Dinoroseobacter shibae DFL 12 = DSM 16493: one gene and its partner. The protein of the gene in region 1 interacts with the protein of each later gene in a pairwise test. Links are inferred from orthologs where the notes say so. Each region holds a gene or a part of one and is shown in the gene's direction. Other genes may lie near its edges.

What was found.
Region 2: the proteins of DSHI_RS01055 (region 1) and lysA interact in binary tests that used the Escherichia coli proteins (3 or more experiments, as listed by UniProt). The link is inferred for Dinoroseobacter shibae DFL 12 = DSM 16493 from one-to-one orthologs.

The regions. Positions count from the first base shown.
Region 1 is NC_009952.1:204,034-218,658, reverse strand. The notes cover bases 7,579-10,435. They hold DSHI_RS01055 (response regulator transcription factor), read left to right. Parts: upstream 7,579-8,584; coding sequence 8,585-9,286; downstream 9,287-10,435. Other genes in these bases: DSHI_RS01050 (sensor N-terminal transmembrane domain-containing protein), read left to right, coding at 9,283-10,435; DSHI_RS01060 (phosphoenolpyruvate carboxykinase), read right to left, coding at 7,579-8,249. Outside these bases: parC (DNA topoisomerase IV subunit A), read right to left, coding at 1-853; DSHI_RS01095 (SDR family NAD(P)-dependent oxidoreductase), read left to right, coding at 947-1,780; DSHI_RS01090 (twin transmembrane helix small protein), read left to right, coding at 1,865-2,080; DSHI_RS01085 (cob(I)yrinic acid a,c-diamide adenosyltransferase), read left to right, coding at 2,084-2,656; DSHI_RS01080 (electron transfer flavoprotein subunit beta/FixA family protein), read left to right, coding at 2,884-3,642; DSHI_RS01075 (electron transfer flavoprotein subunit alpha/FixB family protein), read left to right, coding at 3,642-4,568; DSHI_RS01070 (DUF6473 family protein), read right to left, coding at 4,635-5,492; DSHI_RS01065 (3-hydroxybutyryl-CoA dehydrogenase), read left to right, coding at 5,653-6,528; more of DSHI_RS01060, read right to left, coding at 6,651-7,578; more of DSHI_RS01050, read left to right, coding at 10,436-11,001; DSHI_RS01045 (HPr kinase/phosphorylase), read left to right, coding at 11,019-11,441; RNase adapter RapZ, read left to right, coding at 11,454-12,356; DSHI_RS01035 (PTS sugar transporter subunit IIA), read left to right, coding at 12,394-12,783; DSHI_RS01030 (HPr family phosphocarrier protein), read left to right, coding at 12,794-13,063; DSHI_RS01025 (lysophospholipid acyltransferase family protein), read left to right, coding at 13,198-14,031; DSHI_RS01020 (sulfite exporter TauE/SafE family protein), read right to left, coding at 14,024-14,625. UniProt on the Escherichia coli protein: Response regulator member of the two-component regulatory system CpxA/CpxR which responds to envelope stress response by activating expression of downstream genes including cpxP, degP, dsbA and ppiA.
Region 2 is NC_009952.1:3,222,998-3,237,585, reverse strand. Bases 6,988-9,807 are described here. They hold lysA (diaminopimelate decarboxylase), read left to right. Parts: upstream 6,988-7,659; coding sequence 7,660-8,955; downstream 8,956-9,807. Other genes in these bases: DSHI_RS15515 (DUF4175 domain-containing protein), read left to right, coding at 8,959-9,807; DSHI_RS15525 (DUF2834 domain-containing protein), read left to right, coding at 7,246-7,581; DSHI_RS22620 (hypothetical protein), read left to right, coding at 7,091-7,243; DSHI_RS22395 (hypothetical protein), read left to right, coding at 6,988-7,094. Outside these bases: DSHI_RS15560 (transcriptional regulator GcvA), read right to left, coding at 1-782; DSHI_RS22400 (hypothetical protein), read left to right, coding at 890-1,030; phbB (acetoacetyl-CoA reductase), read right to left, coding at 1,085-1,807; DSHI_RS15550 (acetyl-CoA C-acetyltransferase), read right to left, coding at 1,908-3,083; DSHI_RS15545 (EAL domain-containing protein), read right to left, coding at 3,403-4,248; DSHI_RS15540 (DNA-3-methyladenine glycosylase I), read left to right, coding at 4,360-4,929; DSHI_RS15535 (TlpA disulfide reductase family protein), read right to left, coding at 4,926-5,501; argH (argininosuccinate lyase), read left to right, coding at 5,536-6,927; more of DSHI_RS22395, read left to right, coding at 6,924-6,987; more of DSHI_RS15515, read left to right, coding at 9,808-11,643; DSHI_RS15510 (zinc-ribbon domain-containing protein), read right to left, coding at 11,932-12,678; DSHI_RS15505 (cell division ATP-binding protein FtsE), read left to right, coding at 12,843-13,514; DSHI_RS15500 (cell division protein FtsX), read left to right, coding at 13,511-14,404; DSHI_RS15495 (lysophospholipid acyltransferase family protein), read left to right, coding at 14,404-14,588. UniProt on the Escherichia coli protein: Specifically catalyzes the decarboxylation of meso-diaminopimelate (meso-DAP) to L-lysine. Is not active against the DD- or LL-isomers of diaminopimelate.

The DNA.
Region 1 (14,625 bases):
ATTTCTGGACCTGGTAGGGGATCTCGGTAATCACGATCTGCCACTGACCCCGGCCCAGATCCTCGCGCGCCCAGCGTGCGCGCAGCCGGAACGCCCCGCGCCCGGTGGCATAGGCCTGGGCGATGCTCTCCTTCGGCTCTACGATCACGCCGCCGGTAGGGAAATCGGGGCCGGGGATCATCTCCAACAGGGTCTCGTCGCGGGCGTTGGGCGCGCGGATCAGGTGCAGGCAACCATCGATCAGCTCATGCAGGTTGTGGGGCGGGATGTTGGTCGCCATTCCCACGGCAATCCCGCTCGACCCGTTGGCCAGCAGGTTGGGAAACGCCGCGGGCAGCACTTCGGGCTCGGTCAGGGTGCCATCATAGTTGTCGCGGAAATCGACCGCGTTCTCGGCCAGCCCTTCCATCAACGCCTCGGCGGCGGCGGTCAGGCGGGCCTCGGTGTAACGAGAGGCGGCGGGATTATCGCCATCGATATTGCCGAAGTTCCCCTGCCCATCCACCAGCGGGTAGCGGACGTTGAAATCCTGCGCCAGCCGGGCCATCGCGTCATAGATCGCGGCATCCCCGTGGGGGTGGTAGTTGCCCATTACATCGCCGGAGATCTTGGCGGATTTTCGGAACCCCCCGGTGGCGCTCAGCCGCAGCTCGCGCATGGCATAGAGGATCCGCCGGTGCACGGGTTTGAGGCCATCGCGGGCATCGGGCAATGCCCGGTGCATGATCGTGCTGAGCGCATATTGCAGGTACCGCGCCCCGATCGCGCGGCGCAGGGGCTCGGAGGTCTGGGCCGCGCCCGGCTCTTCGGCGTCCGGATCGTCCATGTTGGGGTCGTCTGTCGTGTCGCTCATAGATGCTGTGTAGCCGCGTCGATTGTCCGGGTAAAGCCGCGCGTGGCGTGATCGAGGCTTGCTCTCCACGCGGCGCGGGGGCACTCAGGGGGCATGACGCAACGCTCCCTCCTTATCACAGGCTGTTCGTCGGGCATCGGCCTCGATGCGGCCCGCGGCCTGCGCGCCCGCGGCTGGCAGGTCTTCGCCGCCTGCAAGAAGCCCCGCGATTGCGCCCGGCTGGAAGCAGAGGGCTTCGTCAGCCCGCGCATCGATTACACCGACACCGCCAGCATCGAGGCCGGTCTGGCGCAAGTGCTGGAGGCGACGGGCGGCAAGCTCGACGCGCTGTTCAACAATGGCGCCCACGCGATCCCCGGCGCGGTGGAGGATTTGCCCACGGACGCCCTGCGCGCCAATTTCGAGGCGAATTTCTTCGGCTGGCACGAGTTGACGCGCCGGGTGATCCCGGTGATGCGCGCCCAGGGCCATGGCCGGATCGTGCAGAATTCCTCGGTACTGGGCTTCGTCACCCTGCCCTGGCGGGCGTCCTACGTGTCGACCAAATTCGCGCTGGAAGGGCTCACCGATACCTTGCGAATCGAGATGGCCGATACCCCGATCCACGTGATCCTGATCGAGCCGGGGCCGATCACCAGCCGGATCCGCGAGAACTCGATCCCCCATTTCGTCAAGTGGATCGACTGGCGCGCCTCGCCCCGCGCGGCACAATACGAAAGCCGACTGCTCAAGCGGCTCTATAACGACAGCGGCCCGGACAAGTTCGAGCTGCCCGCGCAGGCAGTGACCGACAAGCTGATCCACGCACTGGAATCGCCCCGCCCGCGGCCGCGCTATTACGTCACCACGCCGACCTACATCATGGGCGCGGCACGGCGGCTTCTGCCGACCCGCTGGCTCGATCGCTTGATCCGCAAGGCCGGTTGAGCGGTTTTCACCCGCGCGGCCTTCGCTTTTCGCGCGGACCCGACTAGGTAGCCCTGCAACGCAACGACACCGGAAGGATGCCCCATGGCCCAGGACCCTCTTTTCATCGTGATGGCAATCGCCATGCTGGCCGTGGTGGGCATCCTGCTGTTCGGGATCGGCAGTTTCGCCAAGGGCGGCGACTTCAACAAGAAATACGCCAACAAAGCAATGCGCTGGCGGATCGCGGCGCAGTTCATCGCGGTGCTGCTGATCCTGCTGTTCGTGTTCGTGCGTCGGCAAACGACAGGTGAGGGATAGGACATGGTCGTTCTCAACAAGATCTATACGAAAACCGGCGATGCGGGCGAGACCGCCCTCGGCAACGGGGCACGGGTGGCCAAGCATGCGATGCGGGTCGCCGCTTACGGCACGGTGGACGAGACCAACGCCACCGTGGGGCTGGCGCGCCAGCACGCGACCGGCGAGATGGATGCGCAACTGGCGATGATCCAGAACGACCTGTTCGACCTGGGCGCGGACCTGTGCCGTCCGGACATGGAAAAGGACGCAGAGGCCGAATACCCGCCCCTGCGCATGGCCGACAGCCAGGTCGCCCGGCTGGAGGCAGAGATCGACGCGATGAACAAGGATCTCGAACCGCTGCGCAGCTTCATCCTGCCCGGTGGCTCGGCGCTGGCCGCACAGCTGCACCTGTGCCGGACGGTGTCCCGCCGAGCCGAGCGCCTGTCGGTGGAACTGGCCACGATCGAAACGGTCAATCCGGCGGCGGTGAAATACCTCAACCGGCTGTCGGACTGGTTTTTCGTGGCTGGCCGCGTGGCCAACAGCAACGGCGCGGATGACGTGCTCTGGGTTCCGGGTGCGAACCGCTGACCTCAAGGGGCAGCGGCAAAACCATGGGCTTTGGCGCCCGGAAGCGCAGACCGCTGATACCACCCCGTTCCGACCAGTGATGGTCATGGCAGGCTTGGACGAAACGCGGCGTCGCGGACGGAATTGAGGTCGATTTTGACCTGTTTTCCCTGCGCGTAACCCGCTACATCCCTGCCAGAGAGTTTTTGCGCCCGCCCCGGCGGCGCCAAGATAGGAGAGACCCGCTCATGAAGGTTTTGGTGCCTGTAAAGCGCGTGATCGACTACAACGTGAAGGTTCGCGTGAAGGCGGACGGGAGCGGGGTCGATCTTGCCAACGTAAAGATGTCGATGAACCCGTTCGACGAGATTGCCGTCGAGGAGGCGATCCGCCTGAAGGAGGCCGGTGTCGCCACCGAGATCGTCGCCGTGTCCATCGGCGTGAAACAGTCCCAGGAAACCCTGCGCACCGCGCTCGCCATGGGGGCGGACCGCGCCATCCTGATCGTGGCCACCGATGACGTGCACACCGATATCGAACCGCTCGCCGTGGCCAAGCTGCTGGCAGCGGTGGTTCGGGAGGAAGAGCCGGGGCTCGTGCTGTGCGGCAAGCAGGCGATCGACAACGACATGAACGCCACGGGCCAGATGCTCTCGGCGCTGCTGGGCTGGTCCCAGGCGACCTTCGCCTCGGAGGTGAAGATCGACGGCGCGCACGCCCATGTCACCCGCGAGGTCGATGGCGGCTTGCAGACGATCAAGGTGAAACTGCCGGCCATCGTGTCGGTGGATCTGCGCCTGAACGAGCCGCGCTATGCGTCGCTGCCCAACATCATGAAGGCCAAGAAGAAGCCGCTGGATGAAAAGACCCCCGCGGATTACGGAGTGGACATCACCCCGCGGCTGAGCGTGCTGAAGACCGCCGAGCCGGCGGAGCGCGCGGCCGGGATCAAGGTGGGCTCGGTCGACGAGCTTGTGGCGAAACTCAAGGAAGCAGGAGCTGTCTGATGGCTGTTTTGTGTCTTGCGGAAGTGACCGATGGAACCCTGGCCATGGACGCCACCGCCAAGGCGGTCACCGCCGCCGGGGCGCTGGGGGACGTGACGCTGCTCTGTGTCGGGGCGTCGGCCAAGGCGGCTGCCGCCGAGGCCGCGACGATCTCGGGCGTCGCCAAGGTCCTGGTGGCTGAGGATCCGTTGTATGGGCACCGTCTGGCGGAGCCCGTCGCGACCTTGATCGCGTCCCTGGCGGGGGACTATTCGCATGTGGTGGCCCCGGCGACCACGGATGCCAAGAACATCATGCCGCGGGTGGCCGCACTGCTCGACGTCATGGTGCTGTCGGATGTGACCGCGGTGGTGGATGCCGACACATTCGAGCGCCCGATCTATGCGGGCAACGCGATCCAGACGGTGAAATCGGCCGATCCCACCAAGGTGATCACGTTCCGGACCTCCACCTTCGATGTCGCACCGTTGGGCGGGTCCGCCCCGGTCGAGGAGATCGCGGCGGCCGACAACCCGGGCCTGAGCGAATGGGTCGAGGACAAGGTCGCCGAGAGCGACCGGCCCGAGCTGACCTCCGCCGGGGTGGTGGTCTCGGGGGGTCGCGGTGTCGGGTCCGAGGATGACTTCGCCCTGATCGAGAAGCTCGCCGACAAGCTCGGAGCCGCCGTGGGCGCCTCCCGCGCTGCGGTGGATTCGGGCTACGCGCCCAACGACTGGCAGGTCGGGCAGACCGGCAAGGTCGTGGCGCCGGAGCTTTACGTGGCCGTGGGCATCTCCGGCGCGATCCAGCACCTGGCGGGCATGAAGGACAGCAAGGTGATCGTCGCGATCAACAAGGACGAGGAGGCCCCGATCTTCCAGGTCGCCGATTACGGCCTGGTCGCGGACCTGTTCTCCGCCGTGCCGGAACTGACCGAGAAACTCTGAGGCCGGAAACCCGGAAAGAACAAAGCCCCGCCTGCCGCGCGGGGCTTTTTTTCGCCTGGCCCGGGACTACCCGGCAAGGGTCTCCTGCACGCCGGCCCGCCCCGGGCCGATACCGATCCGGTGCAAGGGATCGAGCAAGGACAGAGCGGCTTCGTCCAGAAGGGCTGCCCGCGGCAGGGCCGACAGGATCCGCGCATGGGTGTCGGGCACCTGCATCCCTGCAAAGCCTCTTGCACGCAGCGCAGCCGTCTCCCGCACCTCTACGACGCTGTCGGCCAGTTCCGAGACCGCATGCACCGCCGCGCGGTCTACGAGGAAGGGTTCCTGAGCCATGCGGTCGGTCCCCTCGGCTGGTTTCGGCACCAGCCAAAGCAGGATCCTCGGCCCTTCGAGGGCACGTAGCAAGGCACACATGCCTTCGACCCAGGAGGCGCGCAGTTCCTCCACCACGGTTTCGAACCGGGCGGGGGAAGTCATCTGCATCAGGCGCAACAAGTGCCGCGTGAAATGGATCTCCGAAAGGTCAAGTTCGGGGAAGGCCTTCCGCAGAAGGCGGGTCGGCGCCACGAAGCGGTCGTTGCGACGCGGGTGCACCCGGTAGAACCGGTTGGACATGTTCTGCGCCGCGACCAGCTCGATGACCGTGGCCGCCCCCTTTTCGGCTACGGAAAGCATGGGGTCCGATCGCATCAGGTCGAGCCCCGCATTCATGACACCAAGGTTGACGCAGGCATGGCCCGTGACCGCCTCCACCCGGTCGGGGATCGCGGTTTCGGCATACTTGCCATAGAAACTCGTCCCTCCCAAAAAGGTCACATAGGGCCCTTCGAGGGACCGTTCCGGCCCCCGAAAGGCCATATCGAGGCCGGGATAGAAACACGGCGCGGACTCCGGCGGCGCCACGCCATGACGTTCATATGTCATCTCGCATAACTCATTTTCGACTCACCCGGACCCAACTTGCGGCCAAAGCTTTAGCGAACCCCTAACCCTCTATTTTACCGATATTTTTATCTTTCTGTTTTCCTTGCAGTCGACTCGACGCGCACCGTATGCTGCGACGGCACAAGGATTGAGGCACAGAATGGACATCAAGTCGGTGGGCGTGATCGGCGCCGGGCAAATGGGAAATGGCATCGCCCATGTTTTTGCAGTTGCCGGGTTCGACGTCATGATGACCGACATATCCCAGGACGCGCTGGACCAGGCCATGGCGCTGATCCGGCGAAACCTGGAACGGCAGGTCAGCCGCGAGAAGATCAGCCGTGAAGACATGGAAACCGCCATGGCGCGGATCACCACCACCCTGAAGCTGCCGGAACTGGGCCAGACCGACCTGGTCATCGAAGCCGCGACGGAACGGGAAACGGTCAAATCCGCGATCTTCGAGGACCTGCAACCGCATCTGAAACCCGAGACGATCCTGACCTCGAACACCTCTTCGATTTCGATCACCCGGCTGGCAAGCCGCACGGACCGGCCCGAGCGGTTCATGGGATTTCACTTCATGAACCCGGTGCCGGTGATGCAATTGGTGGAACTGATTCGCGGCATCGCGACGGATGAGGCGACCTACAAGACGCTGCTGGGCGTGGTCGAAAAGCTGGGCAAGACGGCTGCGAGCGCCGAGGATTTCCCCGCCTTCATCGTGAACCGGATCCTGATGCCGATGATCAACGAGGCGGTATATACGCTCTACGAGGGCGTCGGCTCCGTGCGGTCGATCGACGAGTCGATGAAACTGGGCGCGAACCACCCCATGGGGCCGCTGGAGTTGGCGGATTTCATCGGGCTGGACACCTGCCTTGCGATCATGAACGTGCTCCATGACGGGTTGGCGGACACCAAGTACCGCCCCTGCCCGCTGCTGACGAAATATGTCGAGGCCGGCTGGCTCGGGCGCAAGACACAGCGGGGCTTCTACGACTACCGCGGCGAGGTGCCGGTTCCGACCCGCTGAGCGGAGTAACGGCCTTGGAAGGCCGTTGACAAGGATTTTGCAAAATCCTTGCACTAGCGGCCCCTGAGACACAAAAAGCCCCGTTCTGCCGAACGGGGCTTTGTCTTGGGCGGGGCGGCGGCTCAGCCGATGGCGACCGCTTTCACGTCCTCGTCGATATAAGGCACGTATTGCGCGAAATTCTCCGCGAACATCTCCACCAGCTTCTGCGCCTGTGCATCATAGGCGGCGCTGTCCTCCCAGGTGCCCCTGGGATCCAGAAGCGTGGCATCGACCCCATGCACCGTCACCGGCACATCGAAGCCGAAATTCGCGTCCTTGCGGAAGGTGGCATCGGCCAGCGAGCCATCCAGCGCCGCGGTCAGCAGCGCTCGGGTCGCCTTGATCGGCATCCGCGACCCGGTGCCATAGGCGCCGCCGGTCCAACCGGTGTTCACCAGCCAGCAGGTCGCGCCATGCTTGGCGATCTTCTCCTGCAGGAGCTTGCCGTAGACCTCGGGCCGCCGCGGCATGAAGGGTGCCCCGAAGCAGGTCGAAAAGGTCGGCTCCGGCTCGGTCACGCCCCGCTCTGTCCCCGCCACCTTGGAGGTGAAGCCCGACAGGAAATGATACATCGCCTGCGCCGGGGTCAGCCGCGAAATCGGGGGCAACACGCCAAACGCGTCACAGGTCAGCATGATGATGTTCTTGGGATGCCCGCCAAGCGCTGTCTCGGACGCGTTCGATATGTAGTTCAGCGGATAGGCGCAGCGCATGTTCGCCGTCAGGCTGTCATCCTCGAAATCCAGGTCCAGCGTTTCGGGATCGAACACCATGTTCTCGATCACGGTGCCGAACATCTCGGTCGTGGCGTAGATCTCCGGCTCGGCTTCGGCACTCAGATTGATCGTCTTGGCGTAGCAGCCGCCTTCGAAGTTGAAGGTGCCGCGCTCGGACCAGCCATGCTCGTCATCGCCGATCAGGACCCGTTCGGGATCCGCCGACAGGGTCGTCTTGCCGGTGCCCGAGAGGCCGAAGAATACCGCGGTGTCCACCGGATTGCCGACCGCGTGATTGGCCGAGCAATGCATTGGCATGATCCCCTTCTCGGGCAGCATGTAGTTCAGCAGCGTAAAGACCGATTTCTTGTTCTCGCCGGCATATTCCGTCCCGCCGATCAGGATCAGCTTGCGGTCGAAATTCAGCGCGATCACCGTGTCGGACCGGCAGTCATGCTTGGCCGGGTCGGCCTTGAAGCTCGGGCAGTTGATGATCGTGAAATCCGCGGTGAAACTGTCGAGTTCGCCCCGCTCCGGACGGCGCAGCATGTGGCGGATGAACAGCCCGTGCCACGCGAGCTCGGTGATCACGCGCACATCGAGGCGGTGCGCCGGATCGGCCCCCCCGAAAAGGTCCTGAACGAAATATTCCTTGCCCTTCATGTGGGCGAGCATATCCGCATACAGCGCGTCGAAGCCCTCGGAGGACATCTCGGCATTGTTGTCCCACCAGATCGTGTCCGCCACGGAAGGAGTCTTGACCACGTGCTTGTCCTTGGGGGAGCGGCCGGTGTACTTGCCCGTCTCGACCAAGAACGCACCGCCCTTGCCCAGCGTGCCTTCCTCGCGTTTGAGCGCTTCCTGGATCAGCGCAGGCTCGATCAGGTTATAGTGGACTGCGCCCAGCCCGTTGATACCCTGATCCTCCAACGTGAAAGTTGGATTCACCCGTCCATTTGCCATGTCTGAGCTCCTGCTTCGTTACACACCGCCGCCGCGGTCGGGACCCGAAATTCATCGAAGGCGGCGCTCCCGCAGGGCGCCCACCACATGTGCAGGCCGTATACCATGGGGTCCGCGGCGAAGAACAGGACCGTTCGGCACAGTTAGCGCAACCACGCCAGGGTTTAGCGCAATCAGATTTCGTAAAAGTCGCGAAATTAGAGCTTTGTTATTCGATTTGGTGTGATTTGGGGGCGTCATACCCCTGTCTTGACGAGAAACACGTTGATTCTCAGGCGGCGAGCCAACATCGTCGCGACCAAAGGAAGGCAGGCAGCAGCAGAAGGAATTCGCTCATGTCGCGGATCGCACTGGTCGACGACGACCGCAATATCCTGACGTCCGTCTCCATCACACTGGAAGCCGAAGGGTTCGAGGTGGAAACCTATAATGACGGGCAATCCGCGCTCGATGCCTTCACGCGCAGGATGCCGGAGCTGGGTGTTTTCGACATCAAGATGCCCCGTATGGACGGGATGGACCTGCTCCAGCGGGTCCGCCAGAAAAGCCGGATGCCGGTGATTTTTCTGACCTCCAAGGATGATGAGATCGACGAGGTTCTGGGCCTGCGAATGGGCGCGGACGACTATGTCAAGAAGCCGTTTTCCCAGCGCCTGCTGGTGGAGCGTATCCGTGCCCTGCTGCGCCGCCAACAGGCCGTGGCGAACCACGAGGCCGGGGATATCGATGAAAGCAAGGTGATGGTGCGGGGCAACCTGACCATGGACCCGCTGCGCCACGCGGTCAGCTGGAAAGGCGAGGACGTGGCCCTGACGGTGACGGAATTCCTGCTGCTGCAGGCGCTCGCGCAACGGCCAGGCTTCGTCAAGAGTCGGGACCAGTTGATGGACGTCGCCTATGATGATCAGGTTTATGTGGATGACCGGACCATCGACAGTCACATCAAGCGGCTGCGCAAGAAAATGCGATCGGTGGACGAGAACTTCACCGCGATCGAAACGCTCTATGGCATAGGGTACAAGTACAACGAAGAATGACCTTGGCAGCAGACCCCGACCCTTCGCAGAGCGGCCCCTCCGGATCCCTGCATCCGGCGGATGGCGGCGGCGTGGATGCCAAGCGGGCGGACCGGAAGGCCGCGCGCTCGGGTCGGGAACGCTTGCAGCGCGGACTGGCGATCAACAGCTCCCCGCTGGCGCGCAAGATCATCTCCTTCAACCTTCTGGCCCTTCTGGTGCTGGTGGTCGGGGTGCTCTACCTCAACCCGTTCCGCGACAGCCTGGTGTTCCAGCGCGAGCAGGGCCTGGTGTTCGAGGCGCATCTGATTGCGGATGTGTTCGAGGCCGTGGCGGACACGCAAGAGGCGGACGCGGATCTCCGCAGTATCGACATCACGCGGCTGGTGGCATCCCTCGACCTGGCGCCGTCTCTGGAGCTGTTCGTCTTCGATCCGGCGGGCAATATCCTTGCGCGCGCCGAGGGTGCCAAACGATCCGAATGGGTCGCCCTGTCGGAACAGAACGCGCCGAAGCCGACGATCATCACGGATTTTCTCAACGGTATCTGGGAGCTGATCGCCAAGCTCGTTGGACAGGAAAGGTTGCCCCTGTTGCCTCCCGGGGCGGACCAGGCCCGCAGCCTGCTGCCCGGCGCGTTGTCGGGACGCACCACCATCGAGAACAGCGTGGACCCCTCGGGCAACCAGATCTTCGCCGTGGGCACCCCGATCCTGCTGGGCGGGGAGGTCAAGGGGATCGTCGCCCTGACCACGGCGTCGGGGGAGATCGACGCGCTGGTGCAGAACGAGCGGGAGCAGTTCCTGCAGATGTTCATGGTGGCGCTGCTGGTCTCGATCGGCCTGAGCCTCGTGCTCGCCGGGACCATCGCCAATCCGCTGTCCGACCTCGCCGCCGCGGCCGAACTCGGCCGTGATCGCAACGCCCGCAAGATGAACCCCGGCCGCGTCCGGATCCCGGACCTGACCGCGCGCCCGGACGAGATCGGCCGCCTGAGCGGCGCGTTGCGAGGGATGGTTGCCGCGCTTTATGACCGGATCGACGCCAACGAACAGTTCGCGGCCGACGTGGCCCATGAAATCAAGAACCCGCTCGCCTCCCTGCGCTCGGCGACCGGGACGCTGCGGGTGGCCAAGCGCGAAGACCAAAGACAGAGACTGCTTGAAGTGATTGAACACGATGTGCGGCGCCTGGACAGGCTTGTCTCGGATATCTCCAACGCCTCGCGGCTCGACAGCGAACTGGTCAAGGAGGAGGAAGAGACCTTCGACCTGATCCGGATGCTCCGGGCGCTGACCGACTTCCATGCGGAAGAAGCGCAAACCCAGGGGATCGATTTCATCACCGACCTGCCGCCCGGACCGATGACCATCCAGGGGCTGGAGCCGCGCCTCGCACAGGTTTTCGTCAACCTGCTGAGCAATGCGATCTCCTTCTGTGAGAGCGGCGATGCGGTACGGCTCTGGGTGCGCCGGCGCGACAACCGCGCGTTGATCGTGGTCGAGGATACCGGACCAGGCATTCCCGAAGAGGCCCTGACCAAGATCTTCACCCGGTTCTATTCCGAACGCCCGGAGCGGCAATTCGGCAACCACTCGGGCCTCGGCCTCGCGATCTCGAAACAGATCATCGATGCCCATGGCGGCGTGATCTGGGCCGAGAACATCCGCCCCACCGAAGACGACATCACCTCCGCCCCCCTCGGCGCGCGGTTCGTGGTCGGCCTGCCTCTCTGACGATGCACGATGCCGAGATGCTCCACGCCACCAGCGTCGCCGCCTCGGGCCGGGCGTTGCTGATCGCGGGGGCCGCGGGGGCGGGCAAATCCAGCCTGGCGCTGCAATTGATCGCCTTCGGCGCGCGGCTGATCTCGGACGACCGGACCGAGCTGCGCGCGGTGGACGGCACCCTCGTCGCCCATCCCGCGCCCAATATCGCCGGCAAGATCGAGGCCCGCGGGCTCGGGATCCTGTCGGTTCCCGCCGCCCCACCGACGCCGGTCGCAGCCCTCGTCGACCTGGACCAGATCGAGACCGCCCGCCTGCCCCCGTTTCGCATCCGCCGCATGCTTGATGTCGACCTCCCGCTGCTTCACAAGGTGGACAGCCCGTCTTTTGCTGCGGCCCTCTGGCTCTACCTTCACCATGAACGATGGGCCCCGCACCCGCCCGATTGAGCCTGACCCGACATGACCGATACAGCGCCAACGCCCGAAAAGATGCCGCAGAAGATCGTGCTGGTCACCGGGCCGTCCGGCGCCGGCCGGACCACGGCCATCCGCGCCCTCGAAGATCTCGGCTTTGAGGCCATCGACAACATGCCGATCTCGCTGGTTCCCCGGCTGCTGGACGGCCCGCCGTTGGCGCGCCCGCTGGCGCTCGGGCTGGATGCCCGCACGCGGGATTTCAGCGTGACCGCGGTCGCGGACCTGTTGCACCTGCTCGCCGAGGATCCAAGGGCCGATGCGCAACTGCTGTTTCTCGATGCCTCCCCCCGGGTTCTGACGCGCCGGTTCTCCGAGACCCGCCGCCGCCATCCCCTCGCGCCGCTCGAAAGCCCGATGGACGGCATCGCGCGGGAGACCGATCTGCTCGCCCCGATCCGGGCGCGGGCCGACGTGGTGATCGACACCTCCGAGCTGTCCCCCCACGACCTGCGGGCCGAAATGCTGCGCTGGTTCGGCGACCGCGACAGTTTGCGCCTGGCGATCACGGTCCAATCCTTTTCCTACAAACGCGGCGTGCCCCAGGGCACGGACATGGTGTTCGACGTCCGCTTCCTGCGAAACCCGTATTGGGAGGACACCCTACGCCGCCTGGACGGACGCGACGCCCGGGTGCAGGACTATGTGTCCGCGGATCCGCGTTTCGACAGTTTCTTTGACAATATCGCCTCGCTCGTTCGATTGTTGCTGCCCGCCTACCGCGAAGAGGGAAAATCGCACCTCTCCATTGGCTTCGGTTGCACCGGCGGGCAACATCGCAGCGTCACCGTCGCAGAAAAGCTCTCCGCGGCTCTTGTCGCCGAGGGGTGGCAGGTATCTAACAGACACTTGGAACTGTCGCGCCGATCCATCGGGGCGCAGTCCTGAGTGTCAGTTCACCCAATCTGAGCCCAAGGGAGGCCACGTGATTGGAATTGTAATCGTTGCGCACGGGGGTCTCGCGAAAGAGTATCTTCTGGCTGTCGAGCACGTGGTCGGCAAACAGGATGGCATGCGCGCGATCTCGATCGCGGCCGATTGCGACCGCCCGGCCAAGCAGGCGGAAATCTGCGCTGCGGCGGATGCCGTGGATACCGGCGGCGGCGTGGTGATCGTGACCGACATGTTCGGCGGCTCTCCGTCCAACCTTGCGCTGAATGCCTCTGCCCGGGAAGACCGGAGAATCGTCTACGGCGCCAACCTACCGATGCTAATCAAGCTCGCAAAATCCCGCAACGCCCCGGTGCAGGATGCCGTGAGGCTTTCACTCGAGGCGGGGCGCAAGTATATAAACAGCTTCGACGGCAAGGTCTGAGGGAGGCCGGATGATCCGCCAGGAACTGAAGATTATCAACGAGAAGGGCCTGCATGCGCGGGCCTCTGCGAAATTCGTCGAATGCGTCGAAGCCCATGATGCCAGCGCCGAGGTCGAAAAGGACGGGCTGTCGGCGTCGGGCGACTCGATCATGGGGCTGCTAATGCTGGCTGCTTCCAAGGGCACATCGATCCAGGTGGAAACGAAGGGCCCCGCCGCCGAAGAGCTTGCCAAGGCCCTCGAACAGCTCGTCGCCAACAGGTTCGGGGAGAACTACTGACACGCCCGCGCGCCCCGCGTCGGCTTTCCAGTGAGGGACAGCCATGTTAAGCGACCCCATCTCGCTGAAGGATTTGCAGAGTGACTGACAGTTCCGGCCCTTCGAGCCCGTTGGCCGCGCCTTCCACGGACCAGATGCCCGACCGCATCGAGCAACCCTATGACGGTCGCAACCTGTCCTATGCCAAGACCTTCACCAACCCCTGGGCCTCGGCGCTGATCCGGACCATGGAATGGGGGACCGGCAAGATCCGCCTGCTGCGCCTGATCCGAAAATTCGAGAAACAGGGCGTGCCCTCGGGCCAGGGCTTCTGGCGCCCGGCACTCGACACGATGGGGATTGCCCTGACCACGCCCGCAGAGCAGATCGCCCGCATCCCCAGGACCGGTCCGGTCATCATCGTGGCCAACCACCCGCACGGGCTGGTCGACGGGATGATCCTCGCGGACCTGATCGGTCGGGTGCGCACCGATTACAAGATCCTGACGCGCTCGCTGCTCACGGATGTGGAAGAGATCCAGCAATTCATGATCCCCGTGCCCTTCCCGCACGAGGACGATGCGCTGCAGAAAAACCTCGACATGCGCAAGCAGGCCATGGCCCACTTGGCCGCGGGCGGTGTCATCGTGATTTTCCCGTCCGGAGTGGTCGCCTCGTCCGAGACCATGTTCGGCCCGGCGATCGAAGCGGAATGGAACCCGTTCACCGCCAAGATGATCCTGCGCAGCGGCGCCAAGGTGGTGCCGATCCGGTTCACCGGCCAGAATTCGCGTTGGTACCAGATCGCCAATCAGATTTCTCCGGTACTGCGCCAGGGGCTGCTGCTCCATGAGGTCGTACACTCCCTGAACAAGCCGCAGGCCCCGATCGTGGGCGAACCGCTCACCGCCGACGAAATCGCGGCGCGCAAGGACAACCCCCGCGGCTTCATGGAATGGCTGCGCGAGAAGACGCTCAGCCTCACATAATCCCGCGCCGCACCAGGTTCAGACCTGCCAGAAGCAGGAAGACCAGCGTCGCCTGCCGGAACCGATCCTGATCCATCCGGTCCTGCAACCACAATCCCATCGCCATGCCCGCCGCCGCCGGCACCAGAAGCATCGCCGAAAAGGTCAGGGTTTCCACATTGGCCACCCCGGTCCGCAAATGCGTCAGCACCAGCGCGCAACTCGCCAGACCGTACAGAAGCCCCTGCGTCCGCACCTGCTCGGCCTTGGGCGTATCCAGCGCCACGAGATAGGCCACGATGGGCGGACCCCAAATCCCCGAGAACCCGCCGAAAAAACCGGCTATCACGCCCGTCCCCAATTCGGCCCGCCGCCGATAGGCAGGCGCGATGCGCAACCGCCAGCCCAGAAGTTGGCTCGTGGCATAAAGCGCGATCGGGACCCCGATCATCAGCGACAAGATCCGCTCCGGCACAGCCAGCACCAACTGTCCCGAAAGCGCGATGAACACCAGAACCAGCGCCACCAGCCGCCAATGCGTCCGCGCCGTCAGCGACAGGGCGCCCACCCCGCCGCGCAGCGCCTGCCACAGGTTCATCACCAGCGACGGCACCA
Region 2 (14,588 bases), 3.0 Mb from region 1 along the record:
GGAAACGGGATCACCAGCCGCCCGTCCTGCAGCGCCTTGGTCGTCAATGATATCCGGCCCAGGATCGCCCCGCCCCCGGTCTCGGCCGCATCGATCGCATGGTCGGCCTGGCTGAATTGCGGCGTCACCTCCGGCGGATCGGCAACGCCCATGGCACGGAACCACGCGGCCCAGTCGCAGGGCGGGCGCACGAAATCCAGGTTGCCGTCATCCAGAAGCCGCAGCTTCAGCAAGTCCGCAGGAACGCGCAGCCGCTCCGCCAGATGCGGCGCCACCATCGGTGCCAACCACTCGCGCACCAACACCCGGCTGTAGACCCCCGCGTCGTCACCGCCCATCCCGAATCGGATCGCGAGATCCACGTCGTCCCGGTCGAAATCCACCAGTCGCAGGCTGGCGGAAAACCGCAGCTCGATATCCGGGTGCTTCTGGGCGAAATCGAACAGCCGTGGCGCCAGCCACTTCGCCGTGAACGCAGGCCCCGCCGTCACTGTCAGCGTCCTTGCGTCCAGGCTCCGCCGCGTCGCCATCCAGGCCCGCCGCAGCGCGTCGAACCCTTCCGCGGCCCCGGGGGCCAGCGCCTTGCCCGCCTCGGTCAATTCCACCGCCCGGTTCAGCCGCCGAAAGAGCGGCGCGCCCAGATGCTCCTCCAGCCCCTTGATCTGAAAACTCAGGGCGGCAGGCGTGACGTTCAACTCCGCCGCCGCCTTGGCGAAACTCATGTGCCGCGCGGCGGCGTCGAAGGCGCGCAGGGCGGTCAGCGGGGGGAGGCGATCATGCATTTCGCATAAGTATACCTTAACCGAGGGCGGGAAAAGTCTCGTTTGTCACCACCAATGCAGGCGCTCATATTCAGGACAGTTCAGAAATTCATACAAGGACATGCCCGATGACCCATGCCACCGCTACCCTGACGACCCAAGCCGCCATCGCCCGTGGGCGCCAGGCCCGCGCCGCCGCTTTCGCCCGTCTTTTGGCGTGGGCCAACCCGTTTCATGCCGCTCGTCCCGCCATGGAGGTTACGGCATGAAAATGGGCCGGTCCCGCGCGCGGGGACCGGCCCAACCCTAACGCGCAAACGCGCTCAGACGAAGAACTGCGCCCCGTTTGCCGAGATCGTCGAGCCCGAGATGAAGCCCGCGTCATCGGAGGCCAGGAACGCCACGCAGCGCGCAATCTCCTCGGGCTCGCCCAGACGGCCCACCGGGATGCCCGCAATGATCGACTCGCGCACCTTCTCGGGGATCGCCATGACCATTTCCGTGGCGATATAGCCCGGGCAGACCGCGTTGGCGGTGATCCCGGCGCGCGCGCCTTCCTGGGCGAGGGACTTCACGATGCCCAGATCGCCCGCCTTGGTCGCGGCATAGTTCACCTGGGCGAACTGGCCCTTCTGGCCGTTGATCGACGAGATCACGATGATGCGGCCGAACTTGCGCTCGCGCATGCCGGGCCAGACCGGGTGGATCGTGTTGAACACGCCGGTCAGGTTGGTGTCGATGACCTCGTGCCACTGCTCGGGCGTCATCTTGTGGAACGGCGCGTCGCGGGTGATCCCCGCATTGGCGACGACCACCTCGATCGGGCCGAGATCGGCTTCGACCTGGGCGATGCCGGCCTTGCTCGACTCGTAGTCGGCCACGTTCCACTTGTAGGTCTTGATCCCCGTGGCTTCGGTGAAGGCCGCGGCCTTCTCGTCATTGCCCGCATAGGTGGCGGCCACGGTATACCCGTCCGCCTTCAGTTTCTTGGAAATCGCTTCGCCGATGCCACGCGAGCCACCGGTCACTAGTGCAACACGTCCCATGATATGTCCTCCTCGAGGTCAGTTTTTTGTCCGGCCGGGACGGGTGCGTTCAGGATCCCGCCGGAAGGGGGGGTGGCCCGTCGGGCCACCCGGGATCAGGTCAGGGGCGCTCGACGCAGAGCGCCACGCCCATGCCGCCGCCGATGCACAGCGTGGCAAGGCCCTTCTTGGCATCCCGCCGCTGCATTTCGAACAGCAGGGTGTTGAGAACCCGCGCGCCGGAGGCGCCGATCGGGTGACCGATGGCGATTGCGCCGCCGTTCACGTTCACGATCGCCGGATCCCAGCCCATGTCCTTGTTCACGGCACAGGCCTGGGCGGCGAAGGCTTCGTTGGCTTCCACCAGGTCCAGGTCGTCGACCTTCCACCCGGCCTTCTCCAGCGCCTTGCGCGAGGCATAGATCGGCCCGACGCCCATGATCGACGGGTCGAGCCCGGCGGTGGCGTAGGACGCGATGCGCGCCATCGGGGTGATCCCGCGCTTCTCGGCATTTTCCGCCGACATCAGCAGAACGCCGGCCGCGCCGTCGTTCAGCCCCGACGCATTGGCCGCCGTGACCGAGCCGTCCTTGGTGAAGGCCGGGCGCAGTTTCTGCATGGCCTCCATGGTCGCGCCGTGGCGGATGTACTCGTCCTTGTCCACGACGATGTCGCCCTTGCGGGTCTTGATGGTGAAGGCCACCACCTCGTCATCGAACTTGCCCGCCTTCTGGGCGGCCTCGGCCTTGTTCTGGCTGGCGACGGCGAACTCGTCCTGCATCTCGCGGCTGATCTGCCACTTCTCGGCGACGTTTTCGGCGGTCTGGCCCATGTGGTAGCCGTTGAACGCGTCCCAGAGGCCGTCGCGGATCATCGAGTCGATGAACTTCATGTCGCCCATCTTCTGGCCCGCGCGCAGGTTGGCCACATGGGGGCTGAGCGTCATGTTTTCCTGGCCGCCGGCGCAGACGATCTCCGCATCGCCGAGCTGGATGTGCTGGGCGCCGAGGGCGACCGCGCGCAGGCCCGAGCCGCACACCTGGTTGAGACCCCAGGCCGCGCTTTCCTGCGGCAGGCCTGCGTTGATATGCGCCTGGCGCGCCGGGTTCTGGCCCTGGCCGCCGGTCAACACCTGGCCGAGGATGGTCTCGGAGACTTCTCCCTTCTCGATCCCCGCGCGCGCTACCAGCGCTTCGAGCACGGCGGAGCCCAGGTCATGGGCAGGCGTGTTGGCAAAGGATCCGCCGAAGCTGCCGACGGCAGTACGCGCGGCGGATGCGATTACGACATTTGTCATCTGTAAAGGTCCCTCTTTGGTCTTCCAGGCGCCCGGTTTCGGCCGGCTGCTTGCGGTGCATGACGGAGCGTCCACACTGCTCTAGTGGAGGAACGTGCCTGCGGGCACCTGACATCGTGTCTCACTGGCGCGGAACGGTCCCGCGGCGCGCGATGGGGGATCCACGCGTCGTGGGCCGAGAAGCGGCTTGCTTACAAGGGGTTGGCTGTCGCGGCGGGCCGCGTTTGCCCGCATTGCGCGGGGTGCGGTGCCCATGCGGTCCGTGCAAGCCCGCCTTGCAGCGGGCTGTGCCGGGTCTGTGTGCTGCCCGTTTTCAGGCTCAGGCGCGCAGGCGCTGGGGCTGGTCCAGCCAGGGCGGATTGGTGCTGGGGGCGGCGAAAAGATAACCCTGCATGCAGTCGATCCCGGCCGCGGTCAGGAAGGCCGCGTCGGCAGCGTTCTCCACCGACTCCGCGACCGTGAACATGTCGAAATGTCCGGCCACGGAGATCAGCGCCTGGGTCAGGACCTGGTTGTCCGCACTCAGGGAGATGTTGCGGATGAACTTGCCGTCGATCTTGAGGATGTCGAAGAAGAAGTCCCGCAGATAGGCAAAGGACGTGTGCCCGGCCCCGAAATCATCCAGCGCGAAGGTGATGCCCTTGCGCTGCAGATCGCGCATGAACACGGTCACGATCTCGGGGATGGTCATCGCGGACTGCTCGGTGATCTCCAGGATCAGCCGCTCGGCGATGGTCGGGTCCTTGGCGAGGCCCCGTTCCAGGGTCTCGGTCCATTCCGGATACCCGATGGAGCGCGCGGACATGTTGATCCCCAGCCGCAAGGTCGGCACAAGGCGCAGCGCCTCCAACCCCCGCTCCAGCGCGAGGCAGTCGATCTGTCGGCCAAGCTCCATTTCCTCGACCACGGTGATGAAGTCCTTTGCGGGAATGAGCCGCCCACTGTCATCATGGATGCGGATCAACCCCTCCTGGTAGGCGACCTTGTTCTGCCGTCCGGCCTGCATGATCGGCTGGAAAGCCAGAAGGGCGTTCTTGTGGTTGACGGCCTGTTTCACCAGGGCGATGACGGACTTGTCCCGCTGGGCCACCGCTTCGGCAAGGGGCGTGTTCTGGGGGTTGCGATTCCGGGGTCCGGGGCGTTTCGGCGGTTGCTTCGGCGGCATGGGCAGCTCCAATCGTTACGGGGCGATCCTTGCGCATGAGTCCTTAATTCGCCATGAATCTTCCCGGTTTGTTCCAAATTCAGTTCAAATGCCGCAGATCGGGAGGACAGGATGGCGGAGCGTTGTGGATGGTGCGGGCAGGACCCGCTCTATGTGGCCTATCACGACACCGAATGGGGCGTGCCCGACCGCGACCCCCGGGCCCTGTGGGAGAAACTGGTGCTCGACGGGTTCCAGGCGGGCCTGAGCTGGATCACGATCCTGCGCAAGCGCGAGGCGTTCCGCGCCGCCTTCGCCGGGTTCGACCCCGAGGTGATCGCGGGCTGGGGCCCGACGGAGGTGGAGCGCCTGCTGCAAGACCCCGGCATCGTCCGCCACCGGGGCAAGATCGAGGCGACGATCACCAATGCCCAAGCCTATCTCGGGATCGAAGCCGCGCAGGGCTTCTCGCCCTACCTGTGGGGCTTCGTCGGCGACGCGCCGCTGCAGAACCGCTGGCAAAGCCTTGCGGAGGTGCCCGCCCAGACCGATATCTCCCGCGCGCTGTCGCGCGACCTGAAGGCGCGCGGCTTCAAGTTCTGCGGGCCGACCATCGTCTATGCCTTCATGCAGGCGACGGGCATGGTCAACGACCACCTGGTCACCTGCCCCTCCCACGCCCGCGTGGCGCGCCTCGCCTAGCTGTCCGCGCCGATCAGGGCCGTGACAATCGCCTTGGCCGAGGGCGTGTCCCACTCCGCCTCCCCGGTCATGCGGGCGATCTCCCGCCCGTCGCGATCGAGAATCACCGTGGTCGGCAGGCCCGGCACCTCCATCTCGCGGGCGATGCCCTGCTTGATGTCGCGGTACTGGGGGAGCGTCTGCAAGGCCGTGTCCTCGAAGAATTTCGCGATCCCCGTGGGGGAGTTCCGCCCCGTGGCCAGGGTCACCACCGCGAAATCGTCCCCGCCCAAGGCCTGGTTCAGCCGGTCGAGCCCCGGCATCTCCTTGCGGCAGGGCGCGCACCAGGTCGCCCAGAAGTTCAGCACCACGACCTTGCCGTCATAGGCCGCAAGGCTCGATTCGCTGCCATCGGCGCGCATGAAGGCCAGATCCGACCGCGCCCGGGGCGCCTCGTGAAAGCGCAGCTTTTCCATCTGGCCCTCGCGCAGCGCCTCCAGCGCCGCGATATCGAGCGCCGGCGCTCCTGCGGTCTCGGCGTTTGCACCAAGGGCAACGGCCATATATAGCACGGCGGACGCGATCCAGCGCATGTCTCATCCTTCCTACGTTTCACGGGGCCGTACCATGTCCGACACCAAATCCAACGCCATGTGGGGCGGCCGCTTCGCCGCCGGGCCGGACGCGATCATGGAGGCGATCAATGCCTCGATCGGGTTCGACCGGCGCCTGGCGCGGCAGGATATCGACGGCTCCCGCGCCCATGCGGCCATGCTCGCACAGCAAGGCATCCTTTCCAGTAAAGACGCCGAGGCGATCCGGGAAGGCCTGCTCACGGTCTTGTCAGAGATCGAAACAGGGCAGTTCGCCTTTTCGGCGGCGCTGGAGGACATCCACATGAACGTGGAAGCCCGCCTGAAAGAGCTGATCGGGGAACCCGCGGGCCGTCTGCACACGGGCCGGTCGCGCAACGACCAGGTGGCGACGGATTTCAAGCTCTGGGTGCGCGACCAGCTCGACGCGGCGGATGCGGGGCTCCTCGCGCTCTTGCGCGCGCTCCTCGCCCAGGCAGAGGCCGGGGCCGACTGGGTCATGCCAGGCTTTACCCACCTGCAGACCGCGCAGCCGGTGACCTGGGGCCACCACATGATGGCCTATGTCGAGATGTTCGCCCGCGACCGCGGCCGGATGCAGGACGCCCGCGCCCGGATGAACGAATGCCCCCTCGGCGCCGCGGCGCTGGCGGGCACGTCCTTTCCGCTCGACCGCGACGCGACCGCGCAGGCGCTGGGCTTCGATCGCCCGGCGGCCAATTCGCTCGACGCGGTGTCGGACCGGGACTTCGCGCTGGAATTCCTCGCCGCCGCCAGCATTTGCGCGATGCATCTCAGCCGCATGGCCGAGGAGCTGGTGATCTGGTCCTCGGCGCAATTCCGCTTCGTCACCCTGTCGGACCGGTTCTCCACCGGCTCGTCGATCATGCCGCAGAAGAAGAACCCGGATGCCGCCGAGCTGATCCGCGCCAAGATCGGCCGGATCGTCGGGGCCAATGTGGCGCTGCTGACGGTGATGAAGGGGCTGCCGCTGGCCTATTCCAAGGACATGCAGGAGGACAAGGAACAGGTCTTCGATGCCGCCGACACGCTGATGCTGGCGCTCGCGGCGATGGAAGGCATGGTCCGCGACATGACCGCGAACCGCGCCAGCCTCGAGGACGCGGCGGCCAGCGGCTTCTCCACCGCGACGGATCTCGCCGACTGGCTGGTGCGGGAGTTGAACTTGCCTTTCCGCGATGCACATCATGTCACGGGCACGCTGGTGGCCATGGCCGAAGCGAAGGGCTGCGACCTGCCGGACCTGAGCCTGGCGGAGATGCAATCGGTCCATGGCGCGATCCGGGCCGATGTGTTCGAGGTGCTGGGGGTCCATAACTCGGTCGCCAGCCGGACAAGCTACGGCGGCACGGCCCCGAGCCAAGTGCGCGCGCAGGTTGCGCGCTGGAAGGAGAGACTGGGATGAGTTTGACCAAAGCCTGCCTGGCCGCAGCCCTCTGCCTCGCGCTCGCGGGCTGCAACGTGACGAACCCCCGGGTCGGCGCCGGTGTGAGCATCGGCACCGATGGCGTGAACGTCTCTCCCTATGCCGGGGTCAGCCTCGGCCGCGCCCGCGTGGGGATCGGGCTGTGATCCGCGCCTTAGCCTTGTGCCTCGTCGCGGCCCTTGCCGCCTGCGGCGTCGACGGCCCGCCCACGGCGCCCGACCCGGCGCCTGAGCGGACCACGGGCGTGACCGTGTCCGGCAGCGCCCAGGCTGGCGTGATCTACCGGGAGCAATGACCATGACCCCGCTGCGCTGGCTTTACCTCGCCCTCGCCATCTGGGGCGCGATCCACCCGATGTATTATTTCATCTCCTACATGCAGGCGACGGGCACCGGCCTCTCGGGTCTGATCGACGCGTGGTATGTGAACGACTCGACCACCGGGCTGACCTGGGACCTGACCATCGCGGCGATCGCGCTCACGGTGTTCGTGGTGTCGGAAACCGTGATGCGGCGGAACTGGATCGGCCTGATCGCGGTGCCCGCGACTTTCTGCATCGGTGTGTCCTGCGGGCTGCCGCTCTATCTCTTCCTGCGCGCGGGACCGATCCGCGGGGCCAAGGATCTTGAGTAAGATCCTTGGCAAAATCCTTTCTCAAGGATTTTGCGCCCGGCCCCACCCCTCTGCCTGAGACCACCAAGGACCCGCCCGATGGACCATTTCACCTATATCAAAGGCCAGCTCCATGCGGAGGATGTCCCGGTCTCCGCCATCGCCGACGCGGTGGGCACGCCTTTCTACGTCTATTCCACCGCGACCCTGACCCGGCATTTCAAGCTCTTCGACGAGGCGCTCTCCTGGGGCCCGCACCTTGTGTGCTTCGCGATGAAGTCGAACTCCAACCAGGCGATCCTGAAGCTGCTTGCCGATCTCGGCGCGGGCATGGACGTGGTCTCGGGCGGCGAATACGCCCGCGCGCGGGCCGCCGGCGTGCCCGGCGACCGGATCGTGTTCTCCGGCGTCGGCAAGACCGCCGACGAGATGCGCATGGCCCTGACCGGCGGCATCCGCCAGTTCAACGTGGAATCCGAACCCGAGATGCAGCGGCTTTCCGCCGTCGCCCAGGGCCTCGGGATGCAGGCCCCGATCACCATCCGCGTCAACCCGGATGTGGACGCCAAGACCCACGAGAAGATCGCCACCGGCAAGTCCGAGAACAAGTTCGGCATCCCGATCTCCCGCGCCCGCGAAGTCTATGCCCAGGCCGCCCGCCTGCCGGGGATCAAGGTCATCGGCATCGACGTCCATATCGGCAGCCAGCTGACCGAGCTCGAACCGTTCGAGCTGGCCTATGCCAAGGTGGCCGAGCTGACCCGGCACTTGCGCGCGGACGGGCACGAGATCACCCGCCTCGACCTCGGCGGCGGCCTCGGCATCCCCTATGCCCGCACCAACGAGGCCCCGCCCCTGCCCACCGACTACGGCGCGTTGATCCAGCGCACGGTGGGCGATCTGGGCTGCGAGATCGAGATCGAGCCGGGCCGCCTGATCTCCGGCAATGCGGGACTGTTGGTATCCGAGGTGATCTACGTCAAGCAGGGCGAGGACCGGCAATTCCTGATCCTCGACGCGGCAATGAACGACCTGATCCGCCCGTCGATGTACGGCGCCTACCACGACATCGTCCCGGTCCGCGAGGCCGCCCCGGGCACGCCCACGACCCCCTACGACATCGTCGGCCCCGTCTGCGAGAGCGGCGATACCTTCGCCAAGAGCCGTGAAATGGTGCCCCTCACCGAGGGCGATCTGGTGGCCTTCCGCTCCGCCGGGGCCTACGGCGCCGTCATGGCGTCGGAATACAATACCCGCCCCCTGATCCCGGAAGTTCTGGTCCACGGGGATCAATTCGCTGTCATCCGTCAGCGGCCCAGCTTTGACGAAATCATAAATCGCGATACCATTCCTGCATGGCTGGTGGATACTCCCGTCCCCGCCGAGCAGGAATGACCCATGCCAGACCCCAACGCGGCACCGCGTGACGAGGATTTTGCAACCGGCAAGGACAGCGCCCTCCGGCACCTGACCTGGCCGCGCCGCCTGACCCAGATCGGCATGACGGCCGAGCGCTTCGCGCGCGCTTTCTGGCCGCTCTGGTGCGTGCTGGCGCTCGGCCTCGTGGTGGTGATCTTCGGCGCGGGGCTGAGCGCGCCGCTCGAGGCGATCTGGATCGCGACCGTCGTCTTCCTGCTCGCCGCCGGGGGCGCGCTCTGGCACGGGCTGCGACAGTTCCGCCTGCCCAGCCGGGCCGAGGCCGAGGCCCGCCTCGACCAGACCGTCCCGGGCCGCCCGATCGAGACCCTGCGCGACCTGCAGGCCATCGGGGCGACCGACGCGGGCTCCCGCGCGGTCTGGGACGCGCACCTGCGCCGCATCGCCGAACGCGCCCGCGGCGCCAAGGCGGTCCTGCCCAACCTGCGCCTGGCCGACCGCGATCCGTATGCCCTGCGCTACGTGGGCGCGACCGGGCTCGCGGTGGCGCTGCTCTTCGGCGGGCTGGGGCAGGTGCGCGACCTCGACCGCGCCCTGACCCCCGGCGGGCAGGCGCTCGCCACCGGCCCGGCCTGGGAAGGCTGGATCGAACCGCCCGCCTATACCGGCAAGCCGAGCCTCTATCTCAACGACCTCACCGGCGCCGCCCTGGCGGTCCCCGAAGGCAGCCGCATCACCCTGCGCCTCTACAGCAACGAGGGCGCGCTGTCGGTGCGCGAGGATGTGTCCGACGCGCCCGCCGCACCCTCCAACGATCTCGCCCAGGAGGTGATCGTCGCCCGTGACGGCACGCTCGCCATCGAAGGCGAGGGCGGGCGCAGCTGGGATCTGACCGTGCTGCCGGACGAGCCTCCCACCATCGCCGTGGACGGCCCGGTCACCCGCACCGCCATGGGCGAGATGGAGCTGCCCTTCGCGGCCCAGGACGATTACGCCGTGGTCGGTGGCACCGCCCGGATCACTCTCGACCTGCCCAACGTGCCCCGCACCCACGGGCTCACCGCCGCGCCCGAGCCGCGCGAGACCATCGAGGTCAACATCCCGCTCTCGATCTCCGGCGACCGCTCGGATTTCACCGAGGTGCTGGTCGACAACTTCTCCGAACACCCCTGGGCAAACCTGCCCGTGACACTCACCTTCACCGCCCAGGACGACCTGCGCCAGGAAGGCGTGGCCGAACCGTTCGAGATGCTCCTGCCCGGGCGCCGCTTCTTCGACCCGATGGCCCAGGCCATCATCGAACAGCGCCGCGATCTGCTGTGGACCCGCGACAATGCCGAACGCGTCAGCCAGCTTCTGCGCGCCGTCAGCCACCGCCCCGAGGGGTTCATCACCAACGACACCGCCTACCTGATGCTGCGCACCGCGCTCTCCCGCCTTATCGTCGGGCTGGAGACCGAGGTCACGCCGGTCCTGCAGGAAGAGGTGGCCGAGGCCCTCTGGAATGCCGCCCTGCAATTCGAAGAAGGCGATCTTGCCAACGCCGCCGAACGCCTCCGCCGCGCGCAGGAGCGTCTGTCGGAGGCCATGGAAAACGGCGCCACGGACGAAGAGATCGCCGAGCTGATGCAGGAATTGCGCGAGGCAATGCAGAACATGATGCGCGAGATGGCCGAGCAGTTTCAGCGCGACCAGGAAAACGGCCAGCAGCAGGCCCAGACGCCCCAGGACATGCAGGAAATCACCGGTGACCAGCTGCAGGACATGCTCAACCGGCTCCAGCAACTGATGGAAGAGGGCCGCATGGACGAGGCCCAGGCCCTGCTCGACCAGATGATGCAGATGATGCAGAACATGCAGATGGCTCAGCAGGGCCAGCAAGGCCAGCAGGGCGAGGGCCAGCAGGCCATGGAAGGCCTGCAGGAAACCCTGCGCCAGCAGCAGGATCTGGCGGACGAAGCCTTCAACGACATGCAGAACCAGCAGGGCCAGCAAGGTCAGCAGCAGGGACAACAACAGGGCCAGCAGCAAGGACAGCAGCAGGGCCAGCAGCCGGGCCAGCAACCCGGCCAGGGCCAGCAAGGCCAGGGCCAGCAAGGCCAGCAATTCGGCCAGGGTCAGCAGCCGGGCCAGGGACAAGGTCAGCAGCAGCCGGGCCAGACCCCGGGCCAGGGCCAGGCGCAGAACGGGCAGGGCATGCCCGACGCCGAGAGCCTCGCCCGCCGCCAGGACCAGCTGGGCGACATCCTAGACGAGCAGGCCCAGAACCTGCCCGGGGCCGGCACCGAGCTGGGCGATGCCGCGCGCGACGCGCTGGACCGCGCCGGGCGCAGCATGGACGACGCCGCCGACGCGCTGGAACGGGGCGACCTGGCCGAAGCGCTCGACAACCAGTCCGACGCCATGGATGCCATCCGCGAAGGCATGGAAAACCTCGGGGAGCAAATGGCCCAGCAGCAGCAACAGCAGCAGCCGGGTGGCCAGCAGGGCCAGGCCGCCAACGAGGGCCCGGGCCAGCAACGCGACCCGCTCGGCCGCGACAACGGCAACCAGGGACGGCTCGGGACCGACGAGAACCTGCTCCAGGGCGAGGACCGCTACCGCCGCGCGCAGGAGCTTCTGGACGAAATCCGCCGCCGCTCCGGCGAGCAGGAGCGCCCGGATGCCGAGCTCGACTACCTCAAACGTCTGCTCGACCGCTTCTGACCCGCGCCCCGGGCCCGCGCCCGGTTGGCGTAATCGGGGCAGGGGGCCCGGTCCGCGGCCCCGGAACGCCCCCTCCCGCCCCGCGCGCGCCTTGAACAGGGGGGCAGGCCCCGCCGCCCACGCTCGGCGCAGGGAATAGGCCATGTTGCCCAAGGCTCGCCGCCGGGAAAGCCCACGGATCCGCAGCCGCCCCGCATCGCCCCGCCCTGCGCCACGGCAGCGCGCGCCCTCTTCATCTTTGCAGAAATACGTCGGGGGCTCGGGGGCAGCGCCCCCGCACAGACCGCTTTACCCCTCGGACCCGGTCAGCATTCCTTCGATCGCCGCACCGGCATCCATCAGCTTGCCATTGAGCCACAGCCGCCCCGCGTTCATCTGGCCGACATAGGCCTCCAGGTACGGCGTCGTGGCGGGCAGGCGCGCACTGATTCCGGGCGCATTGGCATAGACCAGCACCGCAAACAGCGCCACCAGCAGCACGCTCGCGAATCCCAGCCGGAAGCCGCGCCCACTGCGCTTCTGCGCTTCGACTTCCGCCTCGGTCAGCCGGTTGGCGGCGGCGGCCTTGGTCAGGGTCTTGGCCCGCAGGCTGGAGTTGATCTCCTCGATATCCGGCAACAGGTCGCGCCGGGGCACCTCGGACCGCTTGGCCTCGGCGAACCGCGCTGGCGCCGGGGCCATGCTGTCTTCCGCCGCCTCGGGCGTCTCCGCCGGGGCAGGCGGGTCGTCCAGGGCAAGTTCTTGCTGAGTTTCCACCAGATCGGCGGTTTCGCGCCGCCGCTGCTGCGCCTCGCGCTCCGCCTCAGCCTTCAGGACATCCGCGATCGCCGGATCGAGCTCCCGCTGGGCCGCCCGCGGGGTTTCCGGCTCCGGGCGCGGCGCCATCCGCGCCTCCGCTACGGCCGTCCGGCCCGCATCGGGCAGCTGGAACCACCCGTGCCCGCAGCTGGAACACTGCACATCCCGGCCCCGTGCCGGTATGGCACTGTCCGCCACCTCGTATTGTGCCCGACAATTGGGACAGGTCAGCCGCATTCTCTGCCCACCGTCTCGATCCTGACCGCTCGTTTCTGTCCGGCGCGTCCCCTAGTATGGCCGCATCCGAACCCCTCGACCACCATGATCGACCCCACCGCACGCAATTGCAACTGCCAAGAGACATGCGCTACAGACAGGCAGCACGAGGGAGACCCCCACCCATGATCACACTGGACAACGTGGCGTTCCGCTACGGCGACCGCCCGCTCTTCGGCGGCGTGTCTCTCGATGTCCAACCGGGGGATTTCTACTTCCTCACCGGTCCCTCCGGCGCGGGCAAGACCACCCTGGTGCGCCTGTGCTACCTCGACCTCGCCCCCGAGGACGGCACCGTCACCTGCTTCGGCAAACCCGGCACCACCCTCGCCCGGGACGAGATCGCCGACATGCGCCAGCGGATCGGCGTCGTCCACCAGGACTGCCGCTTCCTCGACCACCTGAGCGTCGCCGACAACATCGCCCTGCCGGTCTCGGTGGCGGGCCGCGCGGTGTCGGAGGGCGACCTGAGCGAGTTGCTCAAATGGGTGGGCCTGTCGGGCCGCGCCGACGCCCGGCCGCCGGAACTGTCGGGCGGCGAACGCCAGCGCGCCGCGCTCGCCCGCGCGGTGATGATGGACCCGGACGTGATCCTCGCGGACGAGCCCACGGGCAATATCGACTGGGAGATGTCCCAGCGCCTGCTCACCCTGCTGGTGGAGCTCAACCGCATGGGCAAGGCGATCCTGCTGGCCACCCACGACATGGCCCTGATCCGGCAGGCCAAGACCATGACCACCGCCCGCGTCCTGCGCCTTGCAGGCGGGACGCTGCAACAGGCGGGGACCGACCTGTGACGACACACGCCGACGCGCCCAAGATCGACCTCTCCGCCGATGACGTGGTCCCGCCCACGGGCTTCACCGCGTCGCTCACCGTGTTCACCGCCGCCGCCATGGCGTTTCTCGCGGTCTTCGCCCTCGCGCTCGCGGTCTCGGCGGGCCAACTGGCCGACCGCTGGTCCGAGGCGCTCTCGCGCACCGCCACCATCCGCATCGCCGCCCCCCCGGGCCAGGTGGAGGCGCAGACCCGCGCCGTGCTCGACGTGCTGCAAACCACCCCCGGCGTGGCCGAGGCCCGCGTGCTGGACCGGGCCGAGCAGCAGGCCCTGCTGGAGCCCTGGCTCGGCCCCGACCTGCCGCTCGACACCCTGCCGATCCCGCGGCTGATCGAAGTGACCGAAACCGCCCAGGGCTACAGCCCCGAGAACCTGCGCCTGCGGCTCGCGGCCGAAGCCCCCGCCGCCGTGCTCGACGATCATACCCGCTGGCGCCGCCCGCTGGTGGACGCCGCCGACCGGCTTCGCGCCCTGGGCCTCGTCTCGGCGCTGCTGATCGGCGGGGCGATGGCCGCGATGATCACCCTGGCGGCCAACGCGGCCCTCGCGGCGAATGGCCAGGTCATCACCGTCCTGCGCCTGGTGGGCGCGCGCGACATCTTCATCGCCCGCGCCTTCATGCGCCGCTTCACCCTGCGCGCCCTGATCGGGGCCGCGGCGGGCAGCCTGCTGGCGACCCTCGCCTTGCTGCTGGTGCCGTCCTCGGGGCCGCAGGACAGCTTCCTGTCGGATCTCGGCTTCTCGGGTGCTGCCTGGGGCCTGCCGGTCCTCGTGCCGCTGCTGGCCGCCGCCACCGCCTATCTCGCCACGCGCCTCGCCGCGCTGCGCATGCTCAGAAAGCTCGCCTGATGCAACTGATCCGCTCGCTCCTGTTCAACATCCAGATGTATGTGGCGATGTTCCTGCTGTTCTGCTGGTTCACCCCGGTGGCGATCTTCCACCGCCCGGCGGCCTATGCCGCGATCCGCACCTATTGCCGCTACGTGCGCTGGTCGGCCGCCTGGATGATCGGCCTGAAATCCGAGATCCGGGG